Regions from separate parts of the Rhizobium sp. M1 genome, predicted to be linked through region 1. Evidence: predicted binding sites of a transcription regulator. Region 1 holds the regulator's gene; each other region holds the start of a gene.

Region 1 (7,629 bases):
AGGTGAAGCGGCCGCCGAGGCGTATAACCGTGATCGCCCGCGGCGCCGATACGCCTTTCGAGATCGGTGACGTCATCACCGGCCGAGCACGGTTGACGCCGCCGGCGGGGCCGGCGCTTCCCGAGCTCAACGACTTTTCCTTCGGTGCCTATTTCGATGGCATCGGCGCCAACGGCTTCTTCTACGGTGCGCCCGAGAAAGTCGATTCGCGGGCAGGCCCGCAGCCTGCGAGATCGACGTCCGAAGCTCTGCTCGAATGGCTTTACCAGTTGCGCAGCGGCATCGGCGATCGCATACGCTCGATCCTGCCCGGCGACACAGGCGCTTTTGCCGCTGCTCTGGTGACTGACGAGCGGCGCGCCATCTCGAAGGAAACGACGGAGGCGCTGCGCCAGTCCGGCCTTGCGCATATCGTGGCGATCTCGGGCCTCAACATGGCGTTGTCGGCCGGCATCTTCTTCGTCGGTTTCCGGATGCTGCTCAGCCTCGTTCCTGTTGTCGCTCAAGCCTATCCGACAAAGAAGCTCGCCGCGGCCGGCGCGCTCCTCGCCGTCACGGCCTACTTCCTGATCTCAGGATTCGGGGTTTCGGCCGAACGCGCCTTCATCATGATGGCGATCATGCTGATTGCCGTCTTCTTCGATCGGCCGTCGATCAGCCTGCGCAATGTCGTTCTCTCGGCGCTCGTCATCATCGCCATTTCACCCTCCGAAGTCTTGGGTCCGAGCTTCCAGATGTCCTTTGCCGCGACTTTGGCACTGGTATCGGGCTACCAGCTGTGGAAGGACCGGCGCGTCCGGGAAAACCCGTTGCTGAAGCTGCCGGTCCTGCGGCCGGTCGTGGCGGTCGCCGGTTTCCTCGGCGGCGTCTTCCTGACCTCGTTGATCGGTGGCTTTTCCACGGCGCTGTTTTCGATCGAGCATTTTCATCGCCTGACCGCTTATGGCCTGCCGGCAAACCTTGCGACGATGCCGATCATCTCCTTCATCGTCATGCCGGCCGGGCTGCTGGCTATGTTGCTCATGCCGTTCGGTCTGGACGCTCCGCTCTGGAAAGTGGTCGGCTTCGGCCTCGATCTGGTGATTGCGGTCGCCAAGACGGTGTCCGGCTGGGGCGGCGACATCGGCCTCGGCCGCTTGCCCGCCTGGTATTTCGCGGTCGCCGTGGCAGGCTTTCTGCTGCTGACGCTGCTCCGCACCCGGTTGCGCCATGCCGGCACATCGATCCTCGCCGTTTCGACGCTCATCCTGCTGATTCTGCCAGGGTCCCGGCCACCGGATCTGGTGATTTCCGAGGATGGTGGTCTGGTCGCGCTTGTCGCGACGGAGGCCATGGCTTCCAACCGTGAAAACCCGCCGGACTTCATCTTCGACCAGTGGCAAAGAGCGCTGGTCCTGCCGAGGCACCACCCGCCGAAGATGCTGGATGGTCCTGCCATCCCGCCACCGGGTGAGGACCGCCGCGTCAGGCTGTCCCGCGACCAGCAGAATGACGCGAGGGCGGCGATGGCGACCGCCGCAGCCGGCGGTGAGACAAATCGGTTTTCCTGCGTGAAGAAGGCCTGGTGTATAGCCAGGCTCGGCAATGGCCATGTCGTCGCCGTCATCGACAACGCCGCCTATCTCGGCCCGGCCTGCGACGCCGGCGAGATTGTCGTGACCGCGGTGCGCCTGCGTTTCGACCGTTGCCGCTCGGGTGCGACACTCTTCACCGGCGAGACGCTGCGTAGGACCGGTTCCGTCGAACTGCGTTTTGCACAGGAGGGATTCGAGGTCGCAACCGCATTCGATGCTTTGTCGCGTCCATGGATGCGCCATCGAGCCTATGATTGGCGCAAAGACAGTTTTACCGAAACCGGCCCGTCCGCTGTCAGTGATAACGGCGAATGAGGCCGACCAGCTTGCCCTGCACCTTGACCCGGTCGGGCCCGAAGATACGGGTCTCGTAAGCCGGGTTGGCGGCTTCGAGGGCGATCGAGGCACCCTTGCGGCGAAAGCGCTTCAGCGTCGCTTCCTCGTCGTCGACCAGCGCAACGACGATATCGCCGGGACTTGCGGTGCTGCCGTTGCGGATGATCACCGTGTCGCCGTCGAAGATGCCGGCGTCGATCATCGAATCGCCCTTGACCTCCAGCGCATAATGTTCACCCGAGCCGAGCATGTCTGAGGGAACGACGATGTCGTGCGTGTTGTTCTGGATCGCCGAGATCGGAACACCGGCGGCGATCCGGCCCATGACCGGCACGGACACAGTGTTGCCGTTGTCGGCGATCGGCTTTGCGGCAGGGGGGGCGGCGACCGGCTGGGGCTTGCCGAGGCTGCCTTCGATAACGCTCGGTGAAAAACCGCGGCGCGGCTGAAGACTGGGGCTATAGGCCTCCGGCAGCTTGATCACTTCCAGGGCCCGGGCCCGGTTCGGTAGGCGGCGAATGAAACCACGTTCCTCCAGCGCCGTGATCAGTCGATGAATGCCGGATTTCGAGGCGAGATCCAGGGCATCCTTCATCTCGTCGAAAGAGGGCGGAACGCCGGATTCCTTCATGCGCTCATGAATGAAAAGGAGAAGCTCCTGTTGTTTGCGCGTGAGCATCGACGTCAGACCCCGTGATTGAAACAAATCCAGAACAGACACTATATGTTCCATATGTGTTCCGCAAGTAGCTAAATTTCCGTAAAACTTCGCGCCAACTCGTCGAGATTTTTATTTTCATTCGCCGGATTGGCGCACATGTCTTGCATTGAGGGTGGTGCTGTCGCACATCTCTGGCGTGTCAGGAGGGATATCATGATCGCACATTCCGCCAAACCGCACCCGCTGGATCATGTCGTGCTGCCCGTCGTCAATATCGACCTGGCGCGCGAAAGGCTCGGCAAGCTCGGCTTTACCGTCGCCGCCGATGCGCGCCATCCGTTCGGAACGGAAAATGCCTGCGTCTTTTTCGCCGACAAGACCTATATCGAGCCGCTCGGCGTGGCGAGTGTCGAGGAGAGCGAGACAGCGGCCCGCCACGGCAATGTCTTCATCGCCCGCAATCGCGCCTTCCGCTTCCGCTGCGGCGAGGAGGGACTTTCGGCGTTGGCCTTCCTCACCGAGGATGCCGGCCTCGATCATCGGCGATTCGTGGGTAGCGGCGCGAGTGCCGGCGAGATGTTGCAGTTCAGCCGGCCGATGCGGATGCCGGACGGTTCGGAAAGCGTCGGCAGCTTCAAACTGGCCTTTTCAGGAGATCTGCGCGCGCCCGACTTCTTTCTCTTCACCTGTCAGCGCATCAATTCGTTCCCGGCCGGTCGTGCCGCTCTGGAGACGCATGCCAATGGCGTGACCGGCATTGCCGAGATCGCCCTTTGTTCGCCGGAGCCGGCTGCATTTGCCGCCTTCGTTGGTCTTGCGGTCGGGCAGACGGTGGTGGAGAAAACCGGTTTCGGCATGAAGATCGCGGCATCCAATGCCAAGATCAGCCTGATGACGCCGGAAGGGCTGGAGGCCTATTTCGAGCTTGTCGTTTCCGCCGCCGATCGTGGCCTGCGCGGTCAGGCAATCCTCTTCACCGTCACCGATCTTGCCGTGACAGAAGCGCATTTGGCTGCTAACGGAGTGACATACACACGCAAGAACAATCGCATTCTGGTGAAGCCCACGCCCGGGCAGGGCGCGCTTTTTGCCTTCGAGGAACCACGATGAGCACTGATACCAATTCCGAGGTCAAGATCGGCGAAGGCGAAGGCCAGGTCACCTTTTCCAATACCGGGCGCCTGTCGCTGATTGCCGGCCCCTGCCAGATGGAGAGCCGTGACCACGCCTTCATGGTCGCCGGTACGCTGAAGGAGCTCTGCGCAAAGCTCGGTATCGGCCTCGTCTACAAGAGTTCCTTCGACAAGGCGAACCGCACCTCGCTCTCGGCAGAGCGCGGCATCGGGCTTGAAAAGGGCATGGAGGTCTTCGCCGACCTGAAGAAGGAATTCGGCTTTCCCGTCCTGACCGACGTTCACACCGCCGAGCAATGCGCCGAGGTGGCGGAGGTGATCGACGTTCTGCAGATCCCCGCCTTCCTCTGCCGCCAGACCGATCTTCTGATCGCCGCTGCCCGGACCGGCCGCGTCGTCAACGTCAAGAAAGGCCAGTTCCTCGCCCCCTGGGATATGAAGAACGTCCTGAAGAAGCTCAATGCCAGCGGCAATCCGAACGTGCTGCTGTGCGAGCGCGGCGCTTCCTTCGGCTACAATACGCTGGTTTCCGACATGCGCTCGCTGCCGATCATGGCGGCGATGGGCGCGCCCGTCATTTTCGATGCGACCCATTCCGTCGCCCAGCCGGGCGGGCAGGGCGAATCCTCGGGCGGTCAGCGCGAATTCGTTGAAACGCTGGCGCGCGCAGCCGTGGCGACGGGAATTGCCGGCGTCTTCCTCGAAACCCACCAGGACCCTGACAACGCGCCGTCCGACGGCCCGAACATGGTTTATCTCAAGGACATGCCGCGCTTGCTTGAGAAGCTGCTTGCCTTCGACGCGGTCGCCAAGGCTTGATGTTCAACAGGCTGACATGATCGTGGTTTAGGCCACGTCAGAACGCTGCCTCGCAGGCGGGAATTGCGGCATTGTAATTTGCCCGCCTTCGATTATGACAGGCTTCGAACGATTGATCACCCACCGAGCAGGAAGAACCCATGACTGCAATCACCGATATCATCGCCCGCGAGATTCTCGATAGCCGTGGCAATCCCACCGTCGAAGTCGACGTCTACCTCGAAGACGGCAGCATGGGCCGCGCGGCCGTTCCCTCTGGCGCCTCGACGGGTGCCCATGAGGCGGTCGAGCTGCGCGACGGCGGCAAGCGCTACCTCGGCAAGGGCGTCGAAAAGGCGGTCGAGGCCGCCAACACCGAGATCTTCGACGCCATCGGCGGTATCGACGCCGAAAACCAGATCCAGATCGACAACATCATGATCGAACTGGACGGCACCCCGAACAAGTCGCGTCTCGGCGCCAACGCCATCCTCGGCGTGTCGCTCGCCGTCGCCAAGGCTGCCGCCCAGGCCTCCGGCCTGCCGCTCTATCGTTATGTCGGCGGCGCTTCGGCGAGCCTGCTGCCGGTGCCGATGATGAACATCATCAACGGCGGCGCTCATGCCGACAATCCGATCGACTTCCAGGAATTCATGATCCTGCCGGTCGGCGCCGATACGATCGCCGAAGCCGTGCGCATGGGTTCGGAAGTCTTCCACACGCTACGCAAGGAGCTTGCCGCCCAGGGCCACAACACCAATGTCGGCGATGAAGGCGGTTTCGCACCGGGTCTGAAGAGCGCTTCGGAAGCCCTCGACTTCATCGTCAAGTCGGTTGAGAAAGCCGGCTACAAGCCGGGTGAGGACATTTACCTCGGCCTCGACTGCGCCTCGACCGAATTCTTCAAGGACGGCAAATACGTTCTCGAAGGTGAAGGCCGCACGCTCGAATCGGGCGCCATGGCCGAATATCTGGCCGAGCTCGCCGGCAAATACCCGATCATCTCGATCGAGGACGGCATGGCCGAAGACGACTGGGATGGCTGGAAGGCGCTGACCGACCTGATCGGCAATAAGACGCAGCTCGTCGGCGACGATCTCTTCGTCACCAACTCCGCCCGCCTTCGCGACGGCATTCGCATGGGTGTCGCCAACTCGATCCTCGTCAAGGTCAACCAGATCGGTTCGCTGACGGAAACCCTCGACGCGGTCAATACGGCGCACAAGGCGGCCTACACCGCCGTCATGTCCCATCGCTCCGGCGAAACCGAGGATTCGACCATTGCCGATCTCGCGGTTGCCACCAACTGCGGCCAGATCAAGACGGGTTCGCTGTCGCGTTCCGACCGCCTTGCCAAATACAATCAGCTGATCCGCATCGAGGAAGGCCTCGGCCCGCAGGCGCAGTATGCCGGCCGCTCGATCATCCGCGGCTGATCGAATCTGAACGTCAATGGCTTAACCCGCGCCCTCCCGGCGCGGGTTTTTTATTGCTCATATTTACGGTCAACGAACGGTTAATCTCTGCGCGTTATGCTGAACGAATTGGTAATGCGTTCAAGAGCATACGTGTATGTGGACAAAGCATCATAAGAAGAGAAAATTCGGCCGGTTCGTCATCCCGGCCATGACGGTCGCCTTCCTCTCCTATTTCGGTTATCATTGCGTTCACGGCGATTACGGCCTGCGGGCGACGGAGACGTTCGAGCGTCAGCGTGTCGCGCGCGAAAAAGAGCTTGCGGTGTTGAAGGCGAAGCGCGAACATCTGGAAAGCCAGGTCGCGCTCCTCAGTGACGGTTCGCTCGACAAGGACATGTTGGACGAAAAGGCGCGATATCAGCTGAATATGTCGCGCGCGGACGAGATCGTCATATTCAACCACTACTCCAATTAACCGGAATTCGGTTAATTCTTATTTCTGCTTTATTTCCAATAGTTTAGTGCCGAATATGAGCCATGCAATTATGGCATTGCTGTGGTCAAATTTCTTCCCTATGGTACGCGCCACCGAGAAACGACAAACCCATAGGGAGGGTTGAATGGCGCCGCGAAAGACCGCGACCGTTTCCAGCCGCAAAACTGCAGCAAAACCAGCAGCCAAAGCATCGAATGGAGGCCCGGTAGCCGACTTCGATCGGGATGAGGAACTCAAGGCCTATCGCGAGATGCTTTTGATCCGCCGCTTCGAGGAGAAGGCCGGTCAGCTTTACGGCATGGGCTTCATCGGCGGCTTTTGCCATCTCTACATCGGTCAGGAAGCTGTCGTCGTCGGCATGCAGATGGCGCAGAAGGAAGGCGACCAGGTCATCACCGCCTATCGCGACCACGGCCATATGCTCGCAACCGGCATGGAAGCGCGCGGTGTCATGGCCGAGCTGACCGGGCGCCGCAGCGGCTATTCCCACGGGAAGGGCGGCTCGATGCACATGTTCTCGAAAGAGAAGCATTTCTACGGCGGCCACGGCATCGTCGGCGCCCAGGTTTCGCTCGGAACCGGTCTTGCCTTTGCCAACCATTACCGCGGCAACGGCAATGTCTCGATCGCCTATTTCGGCGACGGCGCCGCCAACCAGGGCCAGGTCTACGAGAGCTTCAACATGGCCGCTCTCTGGAAGCTGCCGATCGTCTATATCGTCGAGAACAACCGCTACGCCATGGGCACGTCGACGGCCCGCGCCACCGCTCAGTCGAACTACTCGCTGCGCGGCTCCGGCTTCGGCATCCCCGGTATCCAGGTCGACGGCATGGATGTGCGCGCCGTCAAGGCGGCGGCCGACGAGGCGCTCGAACATTGCCGCTCCGGCAAGGGCCCGATCATTCTCGAAATGCTGACCTATCGTTACCGCGGCCACTCCATGTCGGACCCGGCGAAATATCGCTCCAAGGAAGAAGTGCAGAAGATGCGCTCCGAGCAGGATCCGATCGAGCAGGTCAAGGCGCGCCTCATCGAAAAGGGCTGGGCCTCCGAAGACGATCTGAAGGCGATCGACAAGGATGTCCGCGACATCGTCGCCGACAGCGCCGATTTCGCCCAGGCCGATCCGGAGCCGGATGCATCCGAGCTCTACACCGACATTCTGCTCTAATCGGGGAGGGAACCCATGCCTATCGATATCCTCATGCCCGCC
Region 2 (7,629 bases), on a different contig from region 1:
CAAGTGATTTGCCCCGCCGTTTCCCACGGCTGAACGGCGAATGAACATGCCATTCAAGGCTGTTTCAGACAGAAGCTGCTTAACTCGGATCATCAAGGCAGCCGATGCCATTCCGGCATCCTGCGTTCCCCGAAAGACCATGTCCATGCTGATCGTGCTTGTTGCGCTTGCCGTCCTTTTCTCTCTCGCCGCCGAAATGGCATATGGCTTTTTCGCCGATCGCTACGAGGTGAGCTGGGTGCGGCCGGAGCTTGCCGAACATGCAGCGATCGTGCGCGCCCAGGGCCGGCTGCGCGAACAAAACCGGGTCTCGAATCTGAACGCCAGATGAACGAGACATTCAAGGAGGCTTCAGATCGCCATTGCTAAACACCCCCTCAACATCCGACGGAACCATTTTCAAACGGATGCGTTCACTCAACCGACCCATAGATGCGATTAGCGCGGCAGGAAGGACTAAAGATGCCCGGCAAGATTACGATGATTAACGTGCTCTGGATGGTAATGGTCACGGGCATGCTGACCGCAACTGTCGCTCTCTATGATCAGAAGGCCGATACGTCCAAGGTTTATGGTCCCTATGCTTCGGCCCGCACGGCCGTACTGGGCCAGTACTGAGGGGCGAGAACGCAACTCCCCAGGAAAGGAATGCCTATGTTCACGATCTTGACAGTACTCACCGCCCTCATCAGCGTGATGTTCATCGTGTCTGTGGCCTCGACGATTTCAGCGCTCCGGCGCGAAGACGCAGAGGTGAAAGCGCTGAACGAAAAACATAGCGCATTCTGACATTCCTCCCTTCCCCACCCAAGAGCGGCACCCTTCCGCCGCCTCGGGTTCTTCAAAGCCGGATGCACCCAGCGTCCGGCTTTTTTCTTGGGGATAAGCCAGGCTAAGCCCAAAAGAAAAGGGCGGCCCGAAGCCGCCCTTTCACTTGATCATTCCTCGGCAGGCCCGGCCGGATCGCCATCGGCAACCGGCGTTTCGCCGACTGAACCTTCCTCAGCAACAGGAGCACCTTCGGCGGTCTCGACGGCTTCCTCCGTCTCGTCCTCTTCCGGCTCGCTGATGCGTTCGACCGAAACGACCTTCTCGTCCTTGGCCGTCGAGAAGATAGTGACGCCCTTGGTGGCGCGGCTGGCGATGCGGATGCCGCCGACCGGTACGCGGATCAACTGGCCGCCGTCCGAGACCAGCATGATCTGGTCGCCGTCATCGACCGGGAAGGCAGCAACCAATTCGCCGATTTCGCCGGTTTTCGACGTGTCGGTGGCGCGGATGCCCTTGCCGCCGCGGCCGGAGATGCGGAAGTCATAAGACGACGAGCGCTTGCCGAAGCCCTTCTCGGAGACGGTGAGCACGAACTGCTCGCGTGCCTTCAGCTCTTCATAACGCTCATCGGAGAGCTGTCCCTCCTCGGTGACTTCCTCGCCGACGAGAGCGATATCCTCTTCATCGACGCCCGTCGCGCGGCGTTCGGCGGCAGAGCGCTTCAGATAGGCGGCGCGCTCCCACGGCTCGGCATCGACATGGCCGACGATCGTCATCGAGATGATGCGATCGCCCTCGCCGAGATTGATGCCGCGCACGCCGATCGAGTTGCGGCCGGCGAAGACGCGAACGTCGTCGACGGAGAAGCGGATGCACTGGCCGAGCGCGGTCGTCAGCAGCACGTCGTCACGTTCCGTACAGGTCTCGACGGAGAGGATTTCATCGCCCTCCTCCTCGAGCTTCATGGCGATCTTGCCGTTGCGGTTGACCTGGACAAAATCCGACAGCTTGTTGCGGCGAACCGTGCCGCGCGTCGTCGAGAACATGACGTCGAGATTATCCCAGCTCGCCTCGTCCTCGGGCAAGGGCAGGATGGTGGTGATGCGCTCGCCGGGTTCGAGCGGCAGCATGTTGATCAGCGCCTTGCCGCGCGAGGTCGGTGTGCCGATCGGCAGACGCCAGACCTTCTCCTTGTAGACGATGCCGCGCGAAGAGAAGAACAGAACCGGCGTATGGGTATTGACCACGAATAGCCGGCTAACGAAATCCTCGTCGCGGGTGGTCATGCCGGAGCGGCCCTTGCCGCCACGGCGCTGGGCGCGGTAGGTGGTCAGCGGTACCCGCTTGATATAACCGAGATGCGAGACGGTGACGACCATGTCCTCGCGGGCGATGAGATCCTCATCGTCCATTTCGAGGCCGCCATCGACGATCTCGGTGCGTCGCGGTGTGCCGAATTCGTCGCGCACGGCGGTGAGCTCATCCTTGACGATGGTCTGGATGCGGACACGCGAGGACAGAATATCGAGATAATCCCGGATTTCCTCGCCGATCTTGTTGAGTTCGTCGCCGATTTCGTCACGGCCAAGGGCCGTGAGGCGGGCAAGACGCAGTTCGAGAATGGCGCGGGCCTGCTCTTCCGACAGGTTGTACGTCATGTCGTCGTTGATGCGATGGCGCGGATCGTCGATCAGACGGATCAGGCTTTCGACATCTGCCGCCGGCCAGCGGCGGGTCATCAGCTCTTCGCGGGCCGACTGCGGATCGGGCGCCTGGCGGATAACGCGGATGACTTCGTCGATATTGGCCACCGCAATCGCGAGGCCGACCAACACATGGGCACGCTCGCGCGCCTTGCGCAGCAGGAATTTCGTTCTCCGGCTAACGACTTCTTCGCGGAAGGAGACGAAGGCGCGCAGCATGTCGAGCAGCGTCAGCTGCTCCGGCTTGCCGCCGTTCAGCGCCACCATGTTGCAGCCGAAAGAGGTCTGCAACGGCGTATAACGATAGAGCTGGTTGAGGATAACCTCGGCATTGGCGTCGCGCTTCAGCTCGATGACGACGCGATAGCCCTGGCGGTCGGACTCGTCGCGCAGGTCGGAGATGCCCTCGATGCGCTTTTCGCGCACCAGTTCGGCCATCTTCTCGATCATCGTCGCCTTGTTCACCTGATAGGGGATTTCGGTGATGATGATCTGCTCGCGGTCGCCGCGCATCGGCTCGATCGCTGCGACGCCGCGCATGATGACCGAGCCGCGGCCGGTCTCGTAAGCCGAGCGGATGCCGGCGCGACCGAGGATTTTGGCGCCTGTCGGGAAATCCGGGCCGGGAATGATCTGCATCAGCTCCGGCAACTCGATCGCCGGATCGTTGATCAGCGCAATGCAGCCGTCGATCACTTCGGAAAGATTGTGCGGCGGAATATTGGTTGCCATGCCGACGGCGATGCCGCCGGCGCCGTTGACGAGCAGGTTCGGGAATTTCGCGGGAACCACGACCGGCTCGGAGAGCGTGCCGTCGTAGTTGTCGCGGAAGTCCACGGTTTCCTTATCGAGATCGTCGAGCAGCGAATGGGCCGCCTTTTCGAGCCGGCATTCGGTGTAGCGTTCGGCCGCCGGCGGATCGCCGTCGACGGAGCCGAAATTGCCCTGACCGTCGATCAGCGGCAGCCGCAGCGACCAGGGCTGCGCCATGCGGGCGAGCGCATCATAGATCGCGGCATTGCCGTGCGGATGGTATTTACCCATCACGTCACCGGTGACGCGGGCGCATTTGACGTATTTCTTGTTCCAGTCGATGCCGAGCTCGGACATGCCGTAGAGGATGCGCCGGTGCACGGGCTTCAGGCCGTCGCGCACGTCGGGCAGCGCGCGGCTGACGATGACGCTCATGGCGTAATCGAGATACGACCGCTGCATTTCCTCCATGATGGAGATGGGCTCGATGCCTGGCGGGAGCTTCCCGCCGCCGGGGGGTGTTTGCTCAGTCAAAACAGATCACGATCTCTTCTAGAATCACTTGAAGATTTATAGCGGAAAGCCTGTTCCCGCGCCAATTTCCGAGCGCGTTTTGAACAGGCTTTTGCGGCCGAAAAAGGGTAAAGCACGGGACTTGTGCGATCGGACCGGACAAATCCGCCGCGGGCCGCCGCAGCATATTTGCCAAATCCAAATCCCCGCTTCACAATCGCACAAAATCACGCACCCATATGGGCTTTCGGAGAGACGATGGCAAGCGCCGACCAATTGATCAACGCCTTCACGACGCTTCTCGTCACCATCGATCCGCCAGGCCTCGCACCGATCTTTCTCGGGCTGACGACGGGCATGAGCCGCGCCGAGCGCACGCAGGTGGCGCTACGCGGTTCGACCATCGCCTTCATCATCCTCGCGGTCTTCGCCTTGTTCGGCGCCGGCGTGCTCGGCGTGCTCGGCATCTCGATCGGCGCCTTCCGCATCGCCGGCGGCCTGCTGCTCTTCTGGATCGCCTTCGAAATGGTGTTCGAGCGGCGGCAGGAGCGCAAGGAGAAGGCCTCCGAGGCCGCCGTCACCAAGGATCACATCGAGAATATCGCGGTCTTTCCCCTCGCCCTGCCCCTGATCGCCGGTCCCGGTGCGATCTCGGCGACGATCCTACTTGCCGGCACGCTGCCGACCTCGGTTGAAAAAGCCCAGCTGATCGCCGTCATCGCCGCCAATCTGCTGCTGACCTTCCTGATGCTGCTGATCGCCGAAAGGCTCGACCGTTTCCTCGGCGTCACCGGCCGGGCGATCCTGACGCGGCTGCTCGGCGTCATCCTCGCCGCCCTGGCGGTGCAATTCGTCGTCGACGGCGCGAAGGCGGCACTCAATCTGATCAGCGCGACGCCGCATTGAAACGGCGGCATCTACCGCGAGACCAAGGAAAAGAGCATGACGCCGTCATGGACGTCATGCTCTCAAATAATTCATAAAGCCAGGAACGGTCGATCAGAACGGGATGTCGTCGTCCAAATCCCGCGAGAAATTGCCGCCACCGCCGCGGCTCGGCGATGAGGAGGGAGCAGGCGCGCCGTAGTCGTCGCCGTAATCGTTGCCGCCACCGCTACTGCCGCGGCCGCCGCCGAAGCCGGAGCTCGCGCCGCCGCCGTCGCCGCGGCCGTCGAGCATGGTCAGCGTCGAGCTGAAGCCCTGCAGCACCACTTCCGTCGAATAGCGGTCCTGGCCCTGCTGATCCTGCCATTTGCGGGTCTGCAGCTGACCTTCGATATAGAGCTTGGCGCCCTTCTTCACATATTGCTCGACGACCTTGCAGAGGCCTTCGTTGAAGACGACGACAGTGTGCCATTCGGTCTTTTCCCGGCGTTCGCCGGAATTGCGGTCACGCCAGGTCTCCGAGGTCGCAATACGGAGATTGGCGATCGGCCGGCCATCCTGAGTCCGGCGGATTTCGGGGTCTGCACCCACGTTTCCAACCAGAATTACCTTGTTCACGCTACCAGCCATGCTTCTCACCCTGCCTGCCGCCCTGCCCGGCGGCGTTTCAATCGATCGGCGCACCTTAAACCATCACGGACCGCCGATGCGCATGGGCGGCATTTAATCCACATGTTTATCCATCAGAAAGCCGCATGCATTCATCAGGAATTTTGTTCTTTATTTGTTCTAGTTTATCCGTATGATCCTGTCAACAGAATCGAAAACCTTGAACCTTCCCGGATATTCAGCCTCGACTCGCCCGCCGGCATCACTAAATAAGGGCTGTTATCCAGAAAACCAAAGCAGAGACGATGAGCGAACTGAAGACGATCTCCATCCGCGGCGCGCGCGAGCACAATCTGAAGAGCATCGATCTCGATCTGCCGCGCAACAAGCTGATCGTCATGACCGGTCTTTCGGGCTCGGGCAAATCCTCGCTCGCCTTCGACACGATCTACGCCGAGGGCCAGCGGCGTTATGTCGAGAGCCTTTCGGCCTATGCCCGGCAGTTCCTCGAAATGATGCAGAAGCCCGATGTCGACCAGATCGACGGGCTGTCGCCGGCCATTTCGATCGAGCAGAAGACCACCTCGCGCAACCCGCGCTCGACGGTCGGCACCGTCACCGAGATCTATGACTATATGCGCCTGCTCTTTGCCCGTGTCGGCGTTCCCTATTCGCCGGCGACGGGCCTGCCGATCGAAAGCCAGACGGTCAGCCAGATGGTCGATCGCATCCTCGCTTTCGGCGAAGGCACCCGTCTTTATATTCTCGCCCCGCTCGTGCGCGGGCGCAAGGGCGAATACAAGAAGGAACTGGCGGAGCTGATGAAGAAGGGCTTCCAGCGCGTCAAGGTGGACGGCCAGTTCTACGAGATCGCCGAGGCGCCGGTTCTCGACAAGAAATACAAGCACGACATCGACGTCGTGGTCGACCGCATCGTCGTGCGCTCCGATGTCTCGGCGCGCCTGGCCGACAGCCTGGAGACCTGCCTGAAGCTCGCGGACGGGCTGGCAGTCGCCGAATTCGCCGACAAGCCGCTGCCGCCGGAAGAGACCTCGGCCGGCGGCTCGGCCAACAAGTCACTGAACGAAACGCATGAGCGCGTGCTGTTTTCGGAGAAGTTCGCCTGCCCGGTCTCGGGCTTCACCATCCCGGAGATCGAACCCCGGCTGTTTTCCTTCAACAATCCCTTCGGCGCCTGCCCGACCTGCGACGGCCTCGGCGCCCAGCAGAAGATCGACCCCGACCTGATCGTGCCCGAGCCAGAGCGGACACTGCGCGACGGGGCGATCGCGCCCTGGGCCAAGTCGACCTCGCCTTACTACAACCAGACGCTGGAAGCGCTCGGCAAACATTACGGCTTCAAGCTCGGCACCCGCTGGAACGATCTTTCCGACGAGGTCAAGAACGTCATTCTCAACGGCACCGACGACAAGATCGAATTCCACTACGCCGACGGCGCGCGCTCCTATACGACCCACAAGAACTTCGAGGGCATCATCACCAATCTCGAGCGCCGCTGGAAGGAGACGGATTCCGCCTGGGCGCGCGAAGATATCGAGCGTTTCATGTCGGCCGCCCCCTGCCCTTCCTGCAACGGCTATCGCCTGAAACCCGAAGCGCTCGCCGTGAAGATCAACAGGCTGCATATCGGCGAAGTCACCGAGATGTCGATCCGCATCGCCCGCGACTGGTTCGAGACGCTGCCGGCCAGCTTCAACGCCAAGCAGAACGAGATCGCCGTGCGCATCCTCAAGGAAATCCGCGACCGGCTGCGCTTCCTCAACGATGTCGGCCTGGAATATCTCAGCCTGTCGCGCAACTCAGGCACGCTGTCGGGCGGAGAGAGCCAGCGCATTCGCCTCGCATCGCAGATCGGCTCGGGCTTGACGGGCGTGCTTTACGTGCTCGACGAGCCGTCGATCGGCCTGCATCAGCGCGACAATGCCCGATTGCTCGACACGCTGAAGCACCTGCGTGACATCGGCAATACGGTCATCGTCGTCGAGCATGACGAGGATGCGATCCTGACGGCTGACGACGTCGTCGACATCGGCCCGGCGGCCGGCATCCATGGCGGCCAGGTCATCGCCCATGGCACGCCGCAGGATATCATGGACAACCCGAAGTCGCTGACCGGCAAATATCTCTCGGGCGAACTCGGCGTGCCGGTTCCAGACGAGCGCCGCAAGCCGAAGAAAGGCCGCGAGATCAAAGTCGTCGGCGCGCGCGGCAACAATTTGAAGAATGTCACGGCCGCGATCCCGCTCGGCGTCTTCACAGCGGTGACCGGGGTCTCCGGCGGCGGCAAGTCCACCTTCCTGATCGAGACGCTGTATAAATCGGCGGCGCGCCGCGTCATGGGTGCGCGCGAAATCCCCGCCGATCATGACCGGAT
Region 3 (7,629 bases), on a different contig from region 1:
TTCGAACTGGCGGAAGGAAGTCTGCACCGACGGGGCGATCACCTCGATGCCGAGGCGCTTGGCGTCCTGGCGGAAATCGTTGACCTTTTCGGTGTTGGACATGTCGAGCGTCATCGAGGCGGCGAGGAATTCGACCGGATAATGCGCTTTCATATAGGCCGTCTGGTAGGAGACGATGGCATAGGCGGCGGCATGCGACTTGTTGAAGCCGTAATTGGCGAACTTCGCCAGCAGTTCGAAGATATTGTCGGCTTGCGGCTTCGATACGCCATTCTTGACGGCGCCATCGACGAAGCGTTCGCGCTGCTGGTCCATCTCGGCCTTGATCTTCTTACCCATGGCGCGGCGCAAAAGATCGGCTTCTCCGAGCGAATAACCGGACAGGACCTGGGCGATCTGCATCACCTGTTCCTGATAGACGATAACCCCTTGAGTTTCCTTGAGCAGGTGGTCGATCATCGGATGGATCGATTCCAGCTCTTCGTCACCGTGCTTGCGGGCGTTGTAGGTCGGGATGTTCTCCATCGGGCCCGGACGATAGAGCGCCACCAGCGCGATGATGTCCTCGATGCAGTCCGGCCTCATGCCGATCAGCGCCTTGCGCATGCCGGCACTTTCCACCTGGAACACGCCGACCGTCTCGCCGCGTGACAGCATCTCGTAGGTCTTCTTGTCGTCCAGGGGAATGGCCGCAAGGTCGACACTGATGCCGCGCTTGGCGACGAAATCGACGGCGACCTTCAGGACGGTCAGCGTCTTCAGGCCGAGGAAGTCGAATTTGACCAGGCCCGCCTGCTCCACCCATTTCATGTTGAACTGGGTGACCGGCATGTCGGAGCGCGGATCGCGATACATCGGCACCAGCTTGGACAACGGCCGGTCGCCGATGACGATACCGGCGGCATGGGTCGAGGCATGGCGGTAAAGCCCCTCGATCTTCTGAGCGATATCGAGCAGGCGCGCGACCACCGGCTCCTTGGCTGCCTCCTCCTGCAGCTTCGGCTCCTCCTCGATCGCCTTGGAGAGCGGCGTCGGATTGGCCGGATTGTTCGGCACGAGTTTGCAGATCTTGTCGACCTGGCCGTAGGGCATCTCCAGCACGCGGCCGACGTCGCGCAGCGCTGCGCGCGCCTGCAGCGAACCGAAGGTGATGATCTGGGCCACCTGTTCGCGGCCGTACTTGGCCTGGACGTATCGGATCACCTCTTCGCGGCGGTCCTGGCAGAAGTCGATGTCGAAGTCCGGCATCGACACGCGTTCCGGATTGAGGAAGCGTTCGAACAGCAGCGAAAACCGCAAGGGATCGACGTCGGTGATCGTCAGCGCGTAGGCGACCAGCGAACCGGCGCCCGAACCGCGGCCGGGACCAACCGGAATGTCATGCTGCTTGGCCCATTTGATGAAGTCGGCAACGATCAGGAAGTAGCCGGGAAAGCGCATGCGTTCGATGACGCTGAGCTCGAATTCCAGCCGCTCGCGATAATCCTTTTCCTCATAACCCGGCGACATGCCGAGGGTCGAAAGCCGCATGTCCAGCCCTTCGACCGCCTGGCGGCGCAATTCACCCGCCTCGGCGCGTTCGGCCTCCTCGGCGTCGTCGGTCGCACCCGTGAAGCGCGGCAGGATCGGTTTGCGCGTCTTCAATACGAAGGAGCAGCGCTTGGCGATCTCGATCGTGTTCTCCAGCGCTTCCGGCAAATCGGCAAAGAGCTTGGCCATTTCGGCGCGGCTCTTCAGGTAGTGATCCGGCGTCAGGCGAAAGCGGCTGTCGTCGGAAACGATGGCATTATGGGCAACGGCCATCAGCGCATCATGGGCGTCGTAATCGTCGCGTGTCGGAAAGAAGGCCTCGTTGGTCGCGACCAGCGGCAGATCGTGGGCATAGGCGAGCCCGATGATCTTCTGCTCGTGCCGCTTGTCGTAGGTGCCATGCCGCTGCAGCTCGACATAGAGCCGGTCGCCGAAGAGACGCTTGAGCATGAGCAGCCGCGCTTCGGCCTGGGCGGAATGGCCCTCCCTGATCGCTCCGTCGACCGGCCCCGTCAGGGCGCCGGTCAAGGCGATCAGCCCTTCCGTGCCCGCCTCCTCCAGCCAGGAGGATCGGACATGGACGGCCTGATTGCCTTCACCGCCGAGATAGGCGCGGCTGATGAGGTCGACCAGCCTTTCGTAACCGGCCTCCGTCGCTGCGAGAAGAACGATCGACGGCAGCTTGACCAATGCCTGCTGGCCGCCGCGTTTTTCGGTCTCCAGCCCGTCTTCCATGTCGATCGAGACCTGGCAGCCGATGATCGGCTGCAGCCCGTCGTCCATTGCCTTCTGCGAGAATTCGAGGGCGACGAACAGATTGTTGGTGTCGGTAATGGCGATGGCCGGCTGATTGTCTCCGGCCGCCTTGTAGAGAATCTTCTTCAGCGGCAGCGCGCCTTCGAGAAGCGAATAGGCGGAATGGACTCTCAGGTGAATGAAGCCCGGCGTGTCGCCGATCACCTCACCCGTCGAAGCCTTTACCGTATCCGCCATGACATGCCTTCCCAATCACCGAATGAATCAGACGCATTGTCGGCATGGAGGGCAATGATGTCCAGAAGAAGTCCCGTGTTCGAACCACATGATGGCCATGCAGTCCCCTGAAAACTTTAGATCGCGATGACGATGAGCGAGAAGCTGGCAACGAACATTGCGATGGAGGTGAATGCTGCGATATCACGGATCATGTCAGTCATTTGGCTCTCCTTTACTCGTTATGTTTTCAATTTGTTCGATCTATGTTCCGATGTCAACAGGAATCTTTTCCTTCCTGCTTGCGTTTGAAAAACACCCCGGCGACGCAACGATTCGGTGAAAGCTTCGGCGACGGGCTTGAGATGCCGAGCCGCGGCCTCGCCGGCCCCGGTGCCGCAAAGAACGTGGACACATCCCGCCGACGACAAAGGCTCCCCCGCATTTGTTCTGTTTATGTTCTGCACATCCTGCTATATCCCAACTAATGAGTCAGGAGGACCCTATGCCCGAGACAGCGATGCTGAACGAATTCGTCGTCGAAGCCAAAGCTGCCAGCTATGTCGGCGGCGGCGTGCCGCGCCCGCCCTGCCGGCCGGGGTCTCACGATATCGGCTATGAGCGCGGCGACTGGCGCTATCTCGACAGCTATTTCGGCGGCACCGACTTCGCCGGACAGGAGGTGGTGTGGTTTGCCGACGAGCCGATCTGGGCGATGAATTATTTCGGCTGGGTCATTGCGCCCGATCTCATCGATGCCAGCGCAGCGGGAACTGTGATCAAGGCGGCGCTTTCTGCCATGTACCGGCAGGGCCGCTTTCTCGGCGGAATGGAATTCGACCATCCGTTCGGCCGCTATGTCGATCGCAGCGAAGGCGGCTGTGAACGGTTCAGCGGTCATGAATGCATCGTGGTCGACGGACGCAAGGCTTACGCGCTCGACTATCGCGGCGGCCTGATCATCCCCTGACGGATCCGGAGGCGGGTCGATTCGAACCTGCCGCCAGACGCGTCATCTCTTCGTCCGTATCCCGGAATCGCTGCGCACGTCCGGGCGACATCGATCAGAAATCGACGACCTTGCCGTCGGAGATCGTCACGCGCCGATCCATGCGGCGGGCGAGTTCGTGGTTGTGCGTGGCGATCAGGGCCGCGAGGCCGGACTGGCGCACCAGAGCCTCCAGCGCGTCGAAGACGTAGCTTGCTGTTTCCGGGTCGAGATTACCGGTCGGCTCGTCGGCCAGAAGCAGGGTCGGCGCATTGGCGACGGCGCGGGCGATCGCAACGCGCTGCTGCTCGCCACCTGACAGTTCGGCCGGACGGTGCGAGCCGCGATGGCCGATGCGCATATAGTCGAGAAGCTGGCCGGCCCGCTCTCCGGCCTCCTTCCAGGACAGGCCGGCGATCAGCTGTGGCATCATGATGTTTTCGAGCGCCGAAAATTCCGGCAGGAGGTGATGGAACTGATAGACGAAGCCGATCTCGCGGCGACGGATCGCCGTGCGCTTCTCGTCGCTCAGCCCGTCACAGGCATGGCCGTTGATGGTGACTTCGCCGCCGTCGGGATGCTCGAGCAGACCGGCGACATGCAGTAGCGTCGACTTGCCCGTGCCCGAGGGCGCGACAAGGGCGACGATCTCGCCTTTCGACAGCGAGAAATCCGCACCCTTCAGGATCGAGAGCAGCGTATCGCCCTGCCCGTAATGGCGCTCGACGCCGGTAAGCTTGAGGACGACGTTGCGATTCATGAATGCGGCATTCCTTATTCGTAGCGCAGGGCCTGCACCGGATCGAGCCTGGAGGCGCGCCATGCCGGGAAGATGGTGGCGATGAAGGAGAGGCTGAGCGCCATGACCACGACCGAAATCGTTTCGCTGAGATCCATCTCGGCCGGCAGCTGGCTGAGGAAATAGACCTGCGGATTGAAGATCACGGTGCCTGAGATCCAGGAGAAGAACTGGCGGATGGATTCGATGTTGACGCAGACGAGGACGCCGAGCAGCACGCCGGCGATGGTGCCGACGATACCGATCGCCGCCCCGGTCATGAAGAAGATGCGCATGATGGCGCCGGCGCTGGCGCCCATCGTGCGCAGAATGGCGATATCGCTGCCCTTGTCCTTCACCAGCATGATGAGGCCGGAGATGATGTTCAGCGCCGCCACCAGCACGATCAGCGTCAGGATCATGAACATGACGTTGCGCTCGACCTGCAGCGCCGAGAAGAAGGTCTGATTGCGCTGGCGCCAGTCGGTCAGGTTGATCTGGCGACCGGCCGCCTCTTCCACCTTCGGCCGCAGAGCGTCGATATCATCGGGATGATCGACGAAGAGCTCGATCGACTGCACGAGCCCCGCCGCATTGAAATAGAGCTGCGCTTCCTCGAGCGGCATGAAGATGATCGAGGAATCATATTCCGACATGCCGATCTCGAACAGCCCGGAGATCTTGTAGGATTTGACGCGCGGGTTGACGCCCATCGGCGTGACGTCACCTTCCGGCGAGGTCAGCGTGATGAGGTCGCCGACGCGCAGACCCAGCTGGTCGGCCATGCGGGTGCCGATCAGCACGCCCTCGCCGGAGGCATAGCCCACCATGTCGCCGGATTTGATGTTGTCGGAGATCGTCTTGAGCTTGGTCAGGTCTTCGGCGCGGGCGCCGCGCACCAGGGCGCCGGTGCTGCCGCCGGCCTGGGCGGAAGCAAGCACCTGCCCCTCCACCAAAGGCAGCGCCATCTTGACGCCGGGCACGGCGGCGAGCCTGCTGGCAAGGTCGGGATAATCGGTGAAGGGACCATCGACCGGCTGGACGATCATGTGGCCGTTGATGCCGAGGATGCGCGAGACGAGCTCGGTGCGGAAGCCGTTCATCACCGCCATGACGATGATCAGCGTCGCGACGCCGAGCATGATGCCGACGAAGGAGAAGCCGGCGATGACCGAGATGAAGGCTTCCTTGCGCCGGGCGCGCAGATAGCGCCAGGCCACGAGGCGTTCGAAGGTGGAAAATGGCTTGCCAGCCGGACCCAAGCCGGATGTTGAACTCCGGTCCACTGCTGCCTCTGCCATTTCGCCTCCGTTTCCTTAAGCCACGAACCTGTTGATCGCCGCTTCGATCGTCATCGTTTCGCGGGCGCCGGTCTTGCGGTCCTTCACTTCGACCTCGCCGTTCGCGACCGCGCGCGGGCCGGCGATGATCTGGACGGGTACGCCGATCAGGTCGGCGGTTGCGAATTTCGTGCCGGCCCGGTCGTCGGTATCGTCGTAGAGCACATCCTTGCCGGCCTTGGTGAGCGCGGCGTAGATCAGCTCGCAAGTATCGTCGCAGGCCTGATCGCCCGACTTCATGTTGATCACCACGACATCGAAGGGCGCGACCGAAGCCGGCCAGATGATTCCGTTGTCGTCATGCGATGCTTCGATGATGGCGGGAACAAGGCGCGTCGGGCCGATACCGTAGGAACCCATGTGAACAAAGTGTTCCTTGCCATCGGGCCCCTGCACTTTCGCGCCCATCGACTCGGAATATTTCGTGCCGAAATAGAAGATGTGACCGACCTCGATGCCGCGCGCCGAAAGACGCTCGCCTTCCGGAACGGCGTTGAAAGCCGCCTCGTCGTGCATTTCCGAGGTCGCCGCATAGAGCGAGGTCCACTTGTCGAAGATCGCCTTCAGACCCTCGACGCTGTCGAAATCGGTGCTGTCACCAGGAATATCGAAGCCGACGAAGTCCTTGTGGCAGAAGACCTCGGATTCGCCGGTATCGGCGAGGATGATGAATTCATGGCTGAGATTGCCGCCGATCGGGCCGGTGTCGGCACGCATCGGAATGGCGCGCAGGCCGAGCCGATCGAAGGTTCTGAGATAGGCGGCGAACATCTTGTTATAGGAATGCTCGGCCCCTTCGCGGGTCAGATCGAAGGAATAAGCGTCCTTCATCATGAACTCGCGCGAGCGCATGGTGCCGAAGCGCGGGCGGATCTCGTCACGGAACTTCAGCTGGATGTGATAGAGATTGAGCGGCAGGTCCTTGTAGGACTTGACGGAGGAACGGAAAATATCCGTCACCATCTCCTCGTTTGTGGGGCCGTAGAGCATCGGCCGATCCTGACGGTCCTTGATGCGCAGCATCTCCTTGCCGTAAGCATCGTAACGGCCGCTTTCCTGCCAGAGTTCGGCCGATTGCAGGGTCGGCATCGAAAGCTCGATGGCGCCGGCACGGTTCTGCTCCTCGCGGATAATGGCGTTGACCTTGTCGAGCACGCGCTTGCCGAGCGGCAGCCAGGAATAGATGCCCTGCGACTGCTGGCGGATCATGCCGGCGCGCAGCATCAACCGGTGGGAGACGATTTCCGCCTCCTTGGGGTTTTCCTTGAGGATGGGCATGAAATAGCGGGACAGACGCATGGCGGATTCCGAAGCAGTTGAGATCCCGCGGAGAACGGAATCGACGGTACATTGGTAATGTGGGAGCGTTCATAGCCGCTTCGCGGCGGGAAGGAAACCCGCAACTGCCGTCGGCCGCCTCCCGGATACGCATGTTCACGCCCGCAAAATGAAAGGGCGTGAAAAAGCGCGTGTTTATAAGGACTTGAACGAAAATCTTGTCAACAGAAATATTTTGCTAGAGTGTAGCAAAAATGCAAAAAAAGCTAATGACAAAGCCCAATGTTTGAGCTAGCTTTAGCTCACAAAACAGGCAGGAAGCTAAATTCTTGCCGAATTCGCGGTCAAGTCTTGGGAGGATCAGATCTTAGGCGCGCTCGTCGCAGCCCCGGCAACGGTTACAGATCACGCGATACTTAAAACAAGGCTTTCAGCCTTGTTTTTTTTTGGCTTTTGCCTCCCACCCCAACCAGAAACGAGATCGCCTTCCGTAAGGAAATGCGCCCTCATTCCGTTAGGCGAGCTCTTTGCCGCAACAGCATGACGCCGATATGACGAAATCGATTTTTTGTGAATTTTACATCTGCCCAAACTTTGAGCAAAAGCTACCTCAATAGAAGCTAGGCCCTAGTTGTGGAAGGGCGTCGAAGCCCCAGCCGAAATAGGTGTCGCAGACATACCAGAGGCCGTAGATCAGAGCCGAGATCAGCGTCGTCAGCGAAAAGACGAAGCCGGCGCGAAAG
Region 4 (7,629 bases), on a different contig from region 1:
ATGTTCTTTGCCGCCGGTCCGCTGGAATCGGCGGTGACGATGAAGGCGCTCGGTTTCGAAATTCCGGCGGAGCGCCTGCGCATGGCAGGCTGCGGCAGTTTCGGCGACGTCATGAACACGCTTGAAATGGCCGTTTCCGGCTCGACTTACGTCACCGGCGAGCGCTTCACCGCCGCCGACGTCTATGTCGGCGCGCATATCGGCTGGGGCCTCGGCTTCGGCTCCATCGAGAAACGCCAGGCCTTCGTCGACTATTTCGGCCGCATCAGCGAGCGCGAAGCCTATAAGAGCGCGAATGCACTGGACGACGAGGCCGGCAAGACGATGCAGGCGGCCTGAGCGTTCAGGCACGATCGAGGACGCGGCAACTCCGCCGCGTCCTCGCATGAGGTCAGGCAAGCGGCATGTGGATTTCTGTCAGAAGCTCGGTTGGCGGCACGTCGCGTGGGTTGTTGAGATATTCCTCGAACATGACGCTGTCCTTCAACTGCCGTCCTGATTTGGGCAGCCATTCCGCATAAAGCCACTGATAGGCCTTGTGCATGTCGGCATAGGGACCCTTGTGACGCAGCACCGCATAGGTGCCGCCGTCGACCCTGCGCCGCTCGAACGGCGCTTCGGCCGGAACGTTGGCGGAGCCGGTCACACAGGCGATCGAGCGCAGCTGTTCGGCCGGCACGATATCGGGATCGTCGAGATAGACACCGATCATCCGCATGTCGGGCCTGGCGAGGCCGCGGGCGTAAAGCGTACCGAACAAAGTCTCGAAGGCTTTGCCGATCTGCATATAAGAGCCGGTATGAGCGACACCGATCAGCTCGGTCGGTGCGATCTCACGTATGGTAACGTCGAACATGGGTCGGGTCTTTCCGTTAGGTGAGGGTTTAAAGGCTGTGTGGCTTCCCTCTTTCCGATAGCGGGCCGGCGGCATGCCGTAGACCGACTTGAAAATGCGATTGAAGGATTGAAGATTGGGATAGCCTGATCGTTTCGCAATCTCGCTGACGGCAAGCTCCGTGCCGACGATCTCGCCCGCCGCGCGATGCAGCCTCAGCCGCTTGACGGTGGCCGCCAGCGTCTCGCCATAAATCGCCCGGTAGATCCTGTGCCAGTGATAGCTCGACAGGCAGGCGATCTCGGCCAGGCGCTCCATATCCAGCTCCTCGTCGAGGTGGTCGTGAATATAGGCAGAAACCCGTCTCAGACGGCTTTCATAAAGTGCCCATGCCGTTTCGCCATTCATGTCAAACCTCATGCAAATCGATCGGCTGCAGAGAACCATATCCCGATTTGACAAATCCTGCTGACTTGAACTGGCGACGAATCCCGCATAGACCGGAATTCCGGCTCGAACCCAAGAGGAAGACTGATGCCGGACTTTTCAACATTGATACTCTTTGCCGCCGCCGCGCTGATCCTGACTGTCACGCCCGGTCCCGACATGCTGCTGATTGCTTCGCGCAGCATTAGCCAGGGACGCGCTGCCGGATTTTTGACCTATGCGGGTATTGCGCTCGGCACTTACTGCCACGCCCTTGCTGCCGCTTTCGGGCTCTCGCAGCTCTTCCTGACTATACCTATCGCCTATGAGGCCGTGCGCTGGATCGGCTGCTGCTATCTGCTCTATCTCGCCTACAAGACGATTCGCTCGGAAGGTACCGCCTTCGCGCCCGCTTCCACGTTGAAGCGGCTTTCGGGTCGGCGCATCTTCTTTGCCGGCCTCGCCACCAACCTGCTCAATCCGAAGATGGCGCTCTTCGTCATGGCGCTCTTCCCACAATTCGTGAATACGGAGAGCGGCTCAATGGTCGCGCAAATGCTGGTGCTAGCCACCATCCTGAACGTCATCGGCTTCGTGGTGAATGGAACCGTCATCCTTCTCGGAAGCCAGATCCGTTCACGGCTTAGCTCCGCGTGCCGTTTCCCGAAACTGCCGCAATATATACTCGCAACGGTCTTTACCGGGCTTGCCTGCCGTCTGGCGCTGCAGACGAGAAACTGACCGCCGCAGCCGCGCTTTGAAAACAAACCGGCTGCGAAATCCAAAATCTCGCAGCCGGTTCCCATTTCAAACAGTTCTCGGACTGGACGATCAGCCTGCGAGTGCCGCCGCGACGGCCTCAAGCGCCTCATCAGCCTTGGCGCCATCAGGGCCGCCGGCCTGCGCCATGTCGGGACGGCCCCCGCCGCCCTTGCCGCCAAGGGCTGCCGACGCAATGCGGACGAGATCGACGGCGCTGTAGCGCTCGACAAGATCCGGCGTCACCGCGACGACGGCGCTCGCCTTGCCGTCATCGGACACGCCGATCAGCGTCACGATGCCGGAGCCGATGCTGGCCTTGCCGTCATCAGCAAGACCCTTGAGGTCCTTTGGATCGACGCCGGCCACGGCCTTGCCGAGGAATTTCACTCCGGCGACCTCGCGCACCGCATCGGCAGACCCGCCCTGCCCGCCGCCCATGGCGAGTTTGCGCTTGGCATCGGCCAGTTCCTTTTCGAGCTTGCGGCGCTCGTCCATCAGCGCCTCGACGCGCGACAGAACTTCCGAAGGCTGAACTTTCAGCGAGGCAGCGAGCGTCTTCACGCGCTCGTCCTGTTCGGCGAGATATTCGCGCGCGGATTCACCGGTCACCGCTTCGAGGCGGCGAACGCCGGCGCCGACGGCGCTTTCGCCGAGGATGCGCACGAGGCCGATCTGACCGGTCGCCGACACATGCGTGCCGCCACAAAGCTCGACCGAGTAAGGCTTGTTGCTCTTTGCGCCATGAAGGCCTGTGCCCATCGAGACGACCCGCACCTCATCGCCGTATTTCTCGCCGAACAGCGCCATCGCGCCTTCGGCGATCGCATCGTCGACGCTCATCAACCGCGTGGTGACCGGCGAATTCTGCAGCACGATTTCGTTTGCCATATCCTCGACGATCTTCAGCTCTTCGGCCGACATCGGCTTCGGATGCGAGACGTCGAAACGCAGGCGCTCGGGCGCGACCAGCGAGCCCTTCTGGGCGACATGGGTGCCGAGCACTTCGCGTAGCGCCTCATGCAGCAGGTGCGTCGCCGAGTGATTGGCGCGCAGGCGCGAACGGCGGGCATGATCGACCGTCAACGCGACAGCATCGCCATCCTTGACCACACCTTCGATGACCGTACCCAGATGCACGAACAGGCCTTCGCCCCTCTTCTGCGTGTCCGATATCTCGATCTTGCCGTGGTCGGACGAGATCACGCCGGTATCGCCCATCTGGCCGCCGGATTCGCCGTAGAATGGCGTCTGGCTGACGACGATCTGCACCTTGTCGCCGGCCTTGGCCTCGGTCGAAACCGCGCCGTCCTTGACAATCGCTTGCACGACGCCCTCAGCCGTTTCGGTGTCGTAGCCCAGGAATTCGGTCGCGCCATGCTTTTCCCTAAGCTCGAACCACACAGTTTCGGTCGCCTTTTCGCCGGAACCGGCCCAGTGCGAGCGGGCTTCGGCCTTCTGGCGCTGCATCGCATCGGTGAAGCCGGAGATGTCGACGCCGATCTCACGGGCACGCAGTGCATCCTGCGTCAGATCGAGGGGGAAACCGTAGGTGTCGTAAAGCTTGAAGGCGGTCTCACCGTCCAGCATATCGCCTTTGGAAAGATCCGTCGTCGCATCCGACAGAAGCGACAGGCCGCGTTCCAGCGTCTTGCGGAAGCGGTTTTCCTCAAGCTTCAGCGTCTCCGAGATCAGCGCCTCGGCGCGTACCAGTTCCGGATAGGCGCGGCCCATCTGCTGCACCAGCGTTGGCAGCAGCTTGTACATCAGCGGCTCCTTGGCGCCGAGCAGCTGCGCATGGCGCATGGCGCGGCGCATGATGCGGCGCAGCACATAACCGCGGCCCTCATTCGACGGCAGCACGCCGTCGGCGATCAGGAAGGCCGAGGAGCGCAGGTGGTCGGCGATGACCCGATGGCTGGCGCTACCTTCCGCCTTGACGCCCATCGTGTCTTCGATGGCGCCGATCAGTGTCCGGAAGAGATCGGTGTCGAACACGCTCTGAACGCCCTGGAGAATACAGGCCATGCGCTCCAGGCCCATGCCAGTATCGATCGACGGACGCGGCAGCGGGTTGCGAACGCCGGGCTCGGTCTGCTCGAACTGCATGAAGACGAGGTTCCAGAACTCCAGGAACCGGTCGCCATCTTCCTCGGCCGAGCCTGGAGGGCCGCCCCAGACGTTCTCGCCTTGGTCGATGAAGATTTCAGAGCATGGGCCGCAGGGGCCGGTATCGCCCATCTGCCAGAAATTGTCGGAGGTCGGGATGCGGATGATCTTGTCGTCGGAAAAACCGGCGATCTTCTTCCACAGCGCCGCGGCCTCCTCATCTTCGGAATAGACGGTTACCAGCAGGCGATGCTTCGGCAGGCCGAAACCTTCGGTCACGAGCTTCCAGGCAAGCTCGATCGCATTCTCCTTGAAATAGTCCCCAAATGAGAAGTTGCCGAGCATTTCGAAGAAGGTCAGGTGGCGCGCGGTATAGCCGACATTGTCGAGGTCGTTATGCTTGCCGCCGGCGCGCACGCATTTCTGCGACGTCGTGGCCGTCGTATAAGGACGCTTTTCCAGGCCGGTGAAAACGTTCTTGAACTGCACCATGCCGGCATTGGTGAACATCAGCGTCGGGTCGTTGCGCGGCACCAGCGGGCTCGACGAAACGATCTCGTGGCCGTTCTTCTTGAAATAGTCGAGAAAGGTCGACCGGATATCGTTCACGCCGCTCATTTTATGCCCTTCAATGCTGCCGGAGGCAGATAAATACAAATCCATCGGCTTTTAACGTTCGCCTCCGCCACTGTCCAGCCGACAAACAAAACCGGCCGCATTCTCATCAGGAATGCGGCCGGCGGAGATATCCGATAAGAGTCAGGCGCGAGACTTACATGTCCGCGGCGGCATCGCCGTCATCCGCATCCGGTCCGCCGTTCTGCAGGAAGCGGTCGGCGATGAGACCGGCATTCTGGCGCAGCGCCAGTTCGATCTCGCGGGCGAGATCCGGATTGTCGCGCAAGAAGGTCTTGGCGTTTTCGCGGCCCTGGCCGAGACGCTGGCTGTTATAGGAGAACCAGGCGCCCGACTTTTCCACGATCCCGGCTTTGACGCCGAGATCGACGAGTTCGCCGGTCTTCGATACGCCTTCGCCATACATGATGTCGAATTCGACCTGCTTGAAGGGAGGCGCCATCTTGTTCTTGACGACCTTGACGCGGGTCTGGTTGCCGACCACCTCTTCGCGCTCCTTGACCGAGCCGATGCGGCGGATGTCAAGGCGCACGGAGGCATAGAATTTCAGCGCATTGCCGCCCGTCGTCGTTTCCGGCGAACCGAACATGACGCCGATCTTCATGCGGATCTGATTGATGAAGATCACCATGGTATTCGACTTGGAGATCGAGGCAGTGAGCTTGCGCAGCGCCTGGCTCATCAGGCGTGCCTGCAGGCCGGGAAGGCTGTCGCCCATTTCGCCTTCGATTTCGGCGCGCGGCGTCAGTGCGGCGACCGAGTCGACGACCAGAACGTCGACGGCCCCGGAGCGCACCAGCGTATCGGTGATCTCAAGCGCCTGCTCGCCGGTATCGGGCTGCGAGATCAGAAGGTTTTGGAGATCGACGCCAAGCTTGCGGGCATAGACGGGATCGAGCGCATGTTCGGCGTCGACAAAGGCGCAGATGCCGCCCTTCTTTTGCGATTCCGCGATGGTCTGCAGCGCAAGCGTCGTCTTGCCCGAGCTTTCCGGCCCGTAGATTTCGATGATGCGGCCCTTCGGCAGGCCGCCGACGCCAAGCGCGATATCGAGCCCAAGCGAACCCGTCGAAATCGTCTCGATTTCGATGACGTTCTCGTTGGAACCGAGTTTCATGATCGAGCCCTTGCCGAACGACCGCTCTATCTGTGAGAGTGCCGCTTCAAGCGCCTTGCTTTTGTCCACCGATTTGTCCTCTACCAGCCGCAATGAATTCTGAGACATCTGATCCACCTTTAGGTTATTGAAGCCGCCCAAGCAATGTCGAGTTTGTACCCCATTTGTTCCACTCTCGCAATAGGCGATCAAATGATTGAAAGAAAAAGGTAAAACAGCCTGTGTTCTATATTTGTTTTATCGATGCAAAGCAACGGCTTAGGCCGGATGCGCCGGCGTTGCCGCGACAGGAGGCACCGTCTCGATTCGCTAGTCGGGCATCGGAAGGCGATTGAAATGAAGAAAAAGATTCTTGTTCTCGGCGGCGCCCATATCGACCGGCGCGGCCGCATTTCCGGGGAAACGGCACCGGGCGCCAGCAATCCCGGCACCTGGTTCGAGGAGCCGGGCGGCGGCGGCTTCAATGCGGCGCGCAACCTTGCAAGGCTCGGTTTTCAGGTGACGATGATTTCGCCGCGCGGCGGCGATCCCATCGGCGAGATGGTCGGCGAAGCCGCCGATTTCGCCGGCATCGACGACCGGCCCTTCGTTTTCCTCGACCGCAAGACACCGAGCTACACCGCGATCATAGAGAGGGACGGCAACCTGGTGATTGCCCTTGCCGACATGGATCTCTACCGCTTCTTCGTGCCGCGGCGTCTTTCCATTCGCTGGGTGCGCGAAGCCTTCGCCGCGCATGATCTCATCCTTTTCGATGCCAATCTGCCGGAAGAAACGATCGTTGCAATCGTCGCCAAGGCACGGTCGCTGGCCAAACCCGTCGCGGCGATCGCCATTTCGCCGGCCAAGGTCGTCAGGCTGAAATCCTGCATCGCGGATATCGACTACCTGTTCCTGAACGAAGCCGAAGCCGCAGCCCTTGTCGGTGAACGGCCGGAAGACGCCGACGGCTGGCCGCCGCTTCTGAACGAGATCGGCATCCGACGCGCCGTCGTCACCCGCGGCCAGCGCGAGCTGGTCGCGTTTTGCGACGGCCGCGCCGTGACGTTGCAGCCGCCGATCGCCGAGACCCTCGCCGATGTCACCGGCGCCGGCGATTCCCTTGCCGCCGGCACGCTCGCCGCCTTGATGCGAGGCCTGCCGCTCGAGGAAGCTATCCGCCACGGCACCGCGGCCGCAGCGCTGACTGTGCAGTCGCCGCATGCCGTCAACGAAAATCTGACGCCGGATCTGCTGAATAAGGCGCTTGCCCTTGTTCCCCAGATCAGAATTCTGCATTGAAGCGGCCAAATGAAATAGTCGAGCATGATGTCGTCGCAAAACCGCCGACACATTGGGCATCATGCTCCATCGACGACAGGACAAGATCATGACCCAGCCCATCTCCCCTCTTCTGCCGATCGCCTATTCGAAGGAGGTCGCCAGCGCCAAGCAGCGCGGCGCGCCGCTGGTGGCGCTGGAATCGACCATCATCACCCACGGCATGCCCTATCCCGGCAATATCGAGATGGCCCGCAGCGTCGAGGCCATCATTCGCGAACAGGGTGCCGTGCCGGCAACGATCGCCGTCATTCACGGCACGCTGCATATCGGCCTTGAAGCCGGCGAACTGGAGCAGCTCGCCAAGGCGACCGACGTGATGAAGGTGTCGCGCGCCGATCTCGCCTTTGCGATCGCCGAGCGCCGCACCGGCGCCACCACCGTCGCGGCGACGATGATCGCGGCGGCGCGCGCTGGCATCCGCGTC

Evidence for each region. Region 1 encodes LexA, which represses DNA repair genes until DNA is damaged. Its sites were predicted from a motif close to TGTTCNNNNTGTGTTCNG; they were not measured.
Region 2: a site for LexA is predicted at 5,400-5,417, ahead of uvrA (excinuclease ABC subunit UvrA). Genes of this name have one in related genera too.
Region 3: a site for LexA is predicted at 2,759-2,776, ahead of CO655_RS08895 (DUF5680 domain-containing protein). Genes of this name have one in related genera too.
Region 4: a site for LexA is predicted at 6,105-6,122, ahead of recA (recombinase RecA). Genes of this name have one in related genera too.

Annotation. Positions count from the first base shown of each region.
Region 1 covers NZ_NWSW01000034.1:58,803-66,431, forward strand. The annotation lists gene CO655_RS26815 (ComEC/Rec2 family competence protein) at 1-1,889, shown strand, start outside; gene lexA (transcriptional repressor LexA) at 1,870-2,589, opposite strand; gene CO655_RS26825 (VOC family protein) at 2,785-3,681, shown strand; gene kdsA (3-deoxy-8-phosphooctulonate synthase) at 3,678-4,523, shown strand; gene eno (phosphopyruvate hydratase) at 4,664-5,938, shown strand; gene CO655_RS26840 (septum formation initiator family protein) at 6,075-6,395, shown strand; gene pdhA (pyruvate dehydrogenase (acetyl-transferring) E1 component subunit alpha) at 6,541-7,587, shown strand; gene CO655_RS26850 (pyruvate dehydrogenase complex E1 component subunit beta) at 7,603-7,629, shown strand, end outside.
Region 2 covers NZ_NWSW01000029.1:18,156-25,784, reverse strand. The annotation lists gene CO655_RS33955 (hypothetical protein) at 1-111, opposite strand, end outside; gene CO655_RS25220 (hypothetical protein) at 41-331, shown strand; gene CO655_RS33950 (hypothetical protein) at 463-618, shown strand; gene CO655_RS34690 (hypothetical protein) at 655-789, shown strand; gene gyrA (DNA gyrase subunit A) at 939-3,761, opposite strand; gene CO655_RS25210 (MarC family protein) at 3,999-4,646, shown strand; gene CO655_RS25205 (single-stranded DNA-binding protein) at 4,740-5,255, opposite strand; gene uvrA (excinuclease ABC subunit UvrA) at 5,540-7,629, shown strand, end outside.
Region 3 covers NZ_NWSW01000007.1:288,309-295,937, reverse strand. The annotation lists gene dnaE (DNA polymerase III subunit alpha) at 1-2,523, opposite strand, end outside; gene CO655_RS08895 (DUF5680 domain-containing protein) at 3,008-3,472, shown strand; gene CO655_RS08890 (ABC transporter ATP-binding protein) at 3,567-4,250, opposite strand; gene CO655_RS08885 (lipoprotein-releasing ABC transporter permease subunit) at 4,265-5,569, opposite strand; gene proS (proline--tRNA ligase) at 5,585-6,907, opposite strand; gene CO655_RS08875 (DUF1467 family protein) at 7,497-7,629, opposite strand, start outside.
Region 4 covers NZ_NWSW01000018.1:85,372-93,000, reverse strand. The annotation lists gene CO655_RS18735 (glutathione S-transferase family protein) at 1-339, shown strand, start outside; gene CO655_RS18730 (AraC family transcriptional regulator) at 392-1,243, opposite strand; gene CO655_RS18725 (LysE family translocator) at 1,370-2,002, shown strand; gene alaS (alanine--tRNA ligase) at 2,093-4,747, opposite strand; gene recA (recombinase RecA) at 4,902-5,990, opposite strand; gene CO655_RS18710 (carbohydrate kinase family protein) at 6,219-7,163, shown strand; gene CO655_RS18705 (pseudouridine-5'-phosphate glycosidase) at 7,252-7,629, shown strand, end outside.